3 regions of the Roseitalea porphyridii genome follow, and region 1 is predicted to be linked to each of the others. Evidence: predicted binding sites of a transcription regulator. Region 1 holds the regulator's gene; each other region holds the start of a gene.

Region 1 (2,264 bases):
GCAATGGCAGCAGGCCTATGCGGCGCGGACGGTGATCAAGCCGGTTGGTCTGGAAGACGGTGTTGCAGAATGGGTGCTCCCGGACGCGGCAGCGGCGGTTCCTGCGCATCGCGCGGCCGATGCCGAGCCGGGCGGTCGCCGCGCGCAAGGCGCCGACCCTGTCGCCCCGATGCGCTGCGCCGAACAAATCTGCATCGCGACGGTCTGGCGCGGCGCCGAGCGATACGATCTTGTGATCCTGTCAGCGCCTTTTCCAGACGGTCCCACGAACGCGACGGCGGAGACCGGTGGGTTGAAGGCTATCGATGCAGAGGCCCATGACGGCGGCCACCACCACGCGTCCGTCCTCTGCGGGCGGTTCGATCTGATCGTTCTCGCCTACGCGCCGGCGGAGTCACCCTGCGACGACGGAACGCTCGTGCTCACGGCACGGGATCTGGCGTTCGCCGGCAGTGCGGAGATCAGACCTGCGCCGCGGGGTCGTCTGCGAACTCGGGAAAATGGAACGGCACCCGACCCGCCGCATGAAACAAGGCTTTCGCAGGAAACCGCACCGCAGACCCGGTCCGAATCGGAACGCTTGGAGGCCGAGGCGGGGACCGCAAAGAAGAGTGGCGCGGTTTCGCCAAGGCTCGCCGTCCGCCACGCCGTCTCGACGCCGTTGCGCCCCTGGCATGACGCTCGCCGCTGGAGCCGGGCCGCGCGCAATCTGGCACCCTATTGACCGCCTACCGATCGCGCGGACCCGGCCGCGACCACCGGTCGACCGGCCGCTTGTGCCGCGTCAGTAGCGCCGTACGAGGCCCACGAGCCGGCCCTGGATGCGCACCCGGTCGGGGCCGAAGATGCGGGTCTCGTAGGCAGGGTTGGCCGCTTCGAGTGCGATCGAGGCACCTTTGCGCCGGAAACGCTTGAGCGTGGCTTCCTCTTCGTCGACGAGAGCGACGACGATCTCGCCCGGATTGGCGGTGTCGGTGCGCTTGATGACGACCGTGTCGCCATCGAGAATACCGGCCTGGATCATCGAATCGCCCTCGACATCGAGCGCGTAATGCTCGCCCTTGCCCATCATGTCCGGCGGCACGGAAAGGACACGCGTCTGGTTCTCGATCGCTGAAATCGGCACGCCCGCGGCGATCTTGCCCATCACCGGAACGGCCCGGTCGTCATTGGCGCCGGCCTGCGGCATCGCTGGCGGCGATTCGGCCGGTGCCGACGGGCGGCCGAGACCGCCTTCGACGACGCTCGGCGAAAAACGCTGGCGCACCTGGTTAATCGGCTGCATCGCGTCGGGCAGCTTGATCACTTCGAGCGCACGAGCGCGATTGGGCAGGCGGCGGATGAAGCCGCGTTCCTCGAGCGCCGTGATCAGGCGATGGATGCCCGACTTGGAGGCCAGGTCCAGCGCTTCCTTCATCTCGTCGAAGGAAGGAGGGACACCGGTCTCCTTGAGCCGCTCATTGATGAACATCAGAAGGTCGAGTTGCTTGCGCGTCAGCATGGCGATTCCGGAAACAAACGAAAACAAACGTCGAACAGACGTTAACTGTTCCAGTTGTGTTCCGCAAGCAATAAAATCCGGTTAACCGCCGGCCGATTTCCTTTGCGCGCCGCGTTACCGGCCCTCCGGGCGCGGAATCACTGGCGCGGACGCAGCATCAGGCCGAAGGAAAGGGCGCTCGCGCCCGTCAGGACGGCAACTGCGACGGTCACTGCGTAAATCGTGAACATGGGAACCTCCCGATTGCTTGTGTTGTCGACTATGCTTCCAACAACGACATGCGGATGTGCGAAGTTGCACACGGGGCGGTCAAAGCAACGTGAACGGCGCGCGCCGATCGCCGGTTATGGGGAGCGATCCATGAAGACGATCATGAAAATTGCGCCGATCGGCATGGTTTTGGCGGTCCTTTCGGGGAGCCCGGCCGCCGCCACCGGCACGGTGGAATGCACGGGCGCCGACAGCGCCGATGCCAGTGTCTTCCTGTCGGTCGGCCGGCTTCCGGTCCTCGCCGTCCTGGGCGCCGTGATCGAGGCGGAGGGGACGACCTATGCAACCGACACGGACGTCAATCCGGATGCGGAACCCATCGTCTTCGGACAGGGCTTCTCCGATGGCGACCGGCTGCGCGCCGATTTCACCGATCCGAACATCGAGCAAATCCTCGTGAGCGTGCGAATCGAGCGCGCCTTCGAGGACAAGGCCGGCGCGGAGGCGGGCATCGTGCGTGTCGCCGGCCGGGGCGCCTGGCCAATCGTCTGCG
Region 2 (2,264 bases), 1.2 Mb from region 1:
CGGTCGCACTGGCCACCGTGCCGATGATGGCGCTGATGATCGCGCTTGGCATCGGCAACGAACGGTTCGCCCTGCATCGCGTGACCGGGATCGCGCTCGGCGTGGCCGCGATGATGCTGATCGCCCTGCCCGAGGCCAGCCTGCCGGACCGGTCCATGGCGCCCTGGCTTGTCGTCGCGCTCGTCGCCCCGTTCTGCTATGCGGCCGAGGGCAACTACATGGCCAAGGACGCCCCGGCCGGCCTGCATCCGATCCCGGCCCTGTTCGCCGCCTGCATCGCCGGCGCGCTGATCTCGGCGCCGCTGGCCATTTCCACCGGCACCTGGGTCGACCTGACCCAGCCCTGGCGGGCGCCCGAATATGCGATCGCCGGTTCGGGCCTGGCCCATGCCGTCGCCTATTCGGGCTACATGTGGCTGATCGCCTATGCCGGCGTCGTCTTCACCGCCCAGATCTCCTACATCGTCACCGGCGCGGCGCTCGCCTTCTCGATCGTCTTTCTGGGCGAGAGCTATTCGGGATGGGTGTGGGGCGCGGTGGCGATGATGGCCATCGGCCTGTTTCTCGTCCAGCCGGCCCGCAACGTCGACTAGCTCCTGAGGCCGTCGAGCGCGGGCAGCGCCAGAAGGGCCGCGCAGGCGACGATGATCAGCGCGACGCGCCTGTAGCCCGCCTCGCTGGCCATGCCGAACAGGCGCGCACCGACGAAAAGCGCCACCAGGTAGACGGGCATGCAGGCAATGCCCAGACTGACCGACCGCGCCGTGAAAAGCCCGCTGACATAGAGCCCGGCGATCGCAAACAGCTCCGCGGCGGCCAGAAAGATGATCAGGTTGGCGCGAACCACTCCCGCCCCGGTGCGCAGCGCCATCCAGTAGAGGATCACCGGCGGGCCTGCGATCGAGGCGGCCCCGCCCAGAAAGCCCGACATGCCGCCGACCGCCATCCGCACCGGCAGGTTGCGCGGGCCGGTATAGTACCAGCCGCTCCACAGCACGGCGACAACGATGAAGATAACCACCGACATGAACCAGCGCAGCAACGTCGGATCGCCGGCGATCAGGAACCACAGACCGAGCGGCAGCGCGATCGCATAACCGGCCAGGATCGGCGGCAGTTGCCGCCAGTCGGCGCGGGGCCAGGCAGCGGCGATCAGCGGAACCATCGGCAGCGTGTCGATCAGCGCCACGATGACGACGGCGATCTGCGGGCTGTAGGCCGCCGCCGCGATCGGCACGACGATCATCGCCGTACCGAAGCCCGAAAAGCCGCGCACCACGCCGGCGACCGCCACCGCTGCGATCACCGCCCACAACGCCGCTCCGGTCTCGAGCGTCCACCAGCCCATGCGATCCTCCCGCCCGGCGGCTCTGGCACGCGCTTGCAGCGACCACAAGCCGCAACCGCAGCGATACGCCTGTTTTCTTTTTGTTCACATCGTGCCGCTAGCGGTCTAGCCTGAGCGCGAGGCAGACATGAACGAAACGATTCGCATCATCGGCATCGATCCGGGGCTGAGGCGCACCGGCTGGGGCATCGTCGAGGCCACCGGCAACCGGCTGGGTTTCGTCGCGGCGGGCACGGTGCGCTCGGACGGCGCGGCCGATCTCGCCGCGCGCCTGTGCCAGATCCATGACGGGCTCGGCACGGTGCTGGACCGCCATGCGCCCGACGAGGCCGCCGTCGAGGCGACCTTCGTCAACAAGGATGCCGCCGCGACGCTGAAGCTCGGCCAGGCACGCGGTATCGCCATGCTGGTGCCCGCCCGCGCCGGGCTGCCCGTGGCCGAATACGCGCCCAACGCGGTCAAGAAGGCGGTGATCGGCGTCGGCCATGGCGACAAGGGCCAGATCGCCATGATGGTGCGCACGCTTCTTCCGAAAGCCGTGTTCGACACCGAGGACGCCGCCGACGCGCTCGCCATCGCCATCTGCCACAGCCATCACCGCGGCGCGGCGGCACTGCAGCGACGGCTGGCGGGGGTGTGACGCTGCGGCTAGTGTTCTTGACTTGTTCCGAAGGTTGGAATAAGTAAAGATCGTCGGTAGCGGGGTCACCCACAATGCGTGTTTCGGAGAAAGGCCAGGTCACAATCCCCAAGCATGTGCGCGAGCAGGCGGGGATACGGCCCAACAGCGATGTCATGATCCGCCTTGAGGGCGGTCGCGTGATCATCGAGCCGGTTGACGGTGCCGAAAGCCGCTCCATGCGCGACCGCATGGAACGGTTCTTGAAGGAACTGGACAAGCTGGAGGGCACCGGCG
Region 3 (2,264 bases), 840 kb from region 1:
CATGGGTTCGACATCCCATGCCGTCCGATTCTCCGCAAGGGTCCGCCGGGGCCGCACGTTCGGCAGGTCGGGCGGCTGCGGTTCGGCAGGAAACCGCGGGCTTTGGCGGACCATGGCTCCGCAGGGGCCGGCCGGCGGGGGACGGGCCTGTGCCGGATGGGCGGAGCCAATGTCGTGGACGCGGGGTTACAGGAGTTCGAGCTGCTCCCCTGCCGGTTTCGGCCTGACGAACAGGTCGGTGCGCAGCGGCTTGCCGCGCGCCGACAGTCCCAGGCGCTTGCAGGCCATTTCCATGCGTCGGGCGATCTGCCACGCATAGGGGCCGGTGCCGCTCATGCGCTTGCTCCACTCGGAATCGTAGTCCTTGCCGCCGCGCATCGACCGGATCAGGCTCATTACGTGCCGGTAGCGCTCCGGATAGTGCCGAAGCAGCCACTCCTTGAAGACCGGTGCAACCTCGAGCGGAAGCCGCAGCAGCACGTAACCGGCCTGCGTCGCGCCCATAGCGGCGGCGGCGTCGAGGATCTTCTCGATCTCATGATCGTTAAGCCCCGGGATGATCGGCGCGACCATCACCGAACACGGCACGCCGACGGCCGACAGCGCCTTGATCGCCTCGAGCCGCCTGGTTGGCGTCGAGGCGCGGGGCTCCATCGTCCGCGCCAGCATGCGGTCCGTGGTCGTCACCGACAGCGCCACTTTCGCCAGTCCCTTTTCGGCCATGCGCGCCAGGATATCGGCATCGCGCACCACGAGCGCCGACTTGGTGACGATGCCGACCGGGTGATTGTGGCGTTCGAGCACTTCCAGGATCGACCGCATCACCATCCATTCGCGCTCGATCGGCTGATAGGGATCGGTGTTGGTGCCGATGGCGATGGTCCGGGGTTCGTAGCCCGCGCGCGTGATCTCCTTTTCGAGCAGCCTGGCCGCATCGGGCTTCACGAACAGGCGAGATTCGAAGTCGACGCCCGCCGAAAGCCCCGCATAGGCGTGCGTGGGCCGCGCGAAACAGTAGACGCAGCCATGCTCGCAGCCCCGATAGGGGTTGATCGACCGGTCGAACGAGATGTCCGGCGACTGGTTGCGCGTGATCACGGTTCGCGCCCGTTCCACCTGCACCTCGGTCTTGAACGGCGGCAGGTCCTCAAGGCTCTGCCAGCCATCGTCCACCTCGACCGTTGCCAGCGCCTCGAACCGGCCGGCCGGATTGATCGCGCTCGCCCGGCCGCGCACCCGGCGCCGGTCGACCCGCATGCCCGACGCGTCGATGTGCTGGTTGGCCGCCGCCGCACCGTCGGCGGCGCCCAGGCTTCCGGCAAACTGATCGGCTTCGGCGATCGCCTTCATGGCGCGCTCCCTTCGACTCGCTTCGGTTTCGATGACTATTTTCCTAGCGCACGAAAGAGAACAAGACAAGAACATTCATGCGGAATTTTGCGTTGCGCCGCAACATGGGATAGGCGACTGCGATGCTCACGGTGCTGGTTCCGACCCGCAATGACGAGGATGCGCTGGCCCGCATGCTGCCGGCGCTGGTGCCGCATGCCGTCAGCGGCAACATCGTCGATGTCATCGTCATCGATGCCGCTTCGCAGGACGGCACGCGCCGCGTCGCCGAGATTGCCGGATGCACGATCATCGATGCCGATGGTACCGACGTGCCCGCCCTCATCGAACTCGCGCGTGGTCAGTGGCTCCTGATACTCGAGCCGGGCGCTCGCCCGATCGGCGACTGGATCGGCGCGGTTGAAACCCATGTGAACAGCCCGGCCGGGGCAGGCGCGGCACGGTTTTCCATCGCGCGCGATCCCGACGCGCCATGGTGGCGGCGCATGTTCGCACCGGGCAGGGCGACGGGCGCGTTCCACCGGGGGCTGCTGATTTCGCGATCCCAGGCGGCCGCCCTTGCACGGCCCGGCATGGCCCTCGCCGACCTGCCGCGCGGGCTCGCCGTGCGCACGCTGCGCGCCGCCGTTCGGCCGCCGTCAGCCTGAGCCGGCCTTGCCCCGCTTCAGGTGCTCGTCCAGCCGCGGCATGATCTCGACGAAGTTGCACGGCATGTGGCGGTAGTCCAGCTGCCATTTCAGGATGCCGTCCCAGCCATCCTTGCAGGCGCCCGGCGAGCCGGGCAGCACGAACACGAACATCGTGCCGACAAGGCCGGCGGTGGCCCGCGACTGGATCGTCGACGTGCCGATCTTGTCATACGAGATGCGGTGGAAGACCTGCGAAAAGCCGTCCATGTGCTTGTCGAACATCGG

The links. The regulator LexA, encoded in region 1, represses DNA repair genes until DNA is damaged. The targets are predictions, from matches to a motif close to TGTTCNNNNTGTGTTCNG.
Region 2: a site for LexA is predicted at 1,419-1,436, ahead of ruvC (crossover junction endodeoxyribonuclease RuvC). Genes of this name have one in related genera too.
Region 3: a site for LexA is predicted at 1,407-1,424, ahead of E0E05_RS04570 (PA0069 family radical SAM protein). Genes of this name have one in related genera too.

The regions. Positions count from the first base shown of each region.
Region 1 covers NZ_CP036532.1:1,796,909-1,799,172, forward strand. Annotated here, with positions in the region: gene E0E05_RS08785 (ComEC/Rec2 family competence protein) at 1-724, shown strand, start outside; gene lexA (transcriptional repressor LexA) at 785-1,501, opposite strand; gene E0E05_RS08795 (hypothetical protein) at 1,874-2,264, shown strand, end outside.
Region 2 covers NZ_CP036532.1:2,962,004-2,964,267, forward strand. Annotated here, with positions in the region: gene E0E05_RS14460 (DMT family transporter) at 1-593, shown strand, start outside; gene E0E05_RS14465 (sulfite exporter TauE/SafE family protein) at 590-1,348, opposite strand; gene ruvC (crossover junction endodeoxyribonuclease RuvC) at 1,476-1,988, shown strand; gene E0E05_RS14475 (AbrB/MazE/SpoVT family DNA-binding domain-containing protein) at 2,063-2,264, shown strand, end outside.
Region 3 covers NZ_CP036532.1:954,162-956,425, forward strand. Annotated here, with positions in the region: gene rnhB (ribonuclease HII) at 1-3, opposite strand, end outside; gene E0E05_RS04570 (PA0069 family radical SAM protein) at 187-1,350, opposite strand; gene E0E05_RS17320 (glycosyltransferase family protein) at 1,473-1,997, shown strand; gene moaB (molybdenum cofactor biosynthesis protein B) at 1,989-2,264, opposite strand, start outside.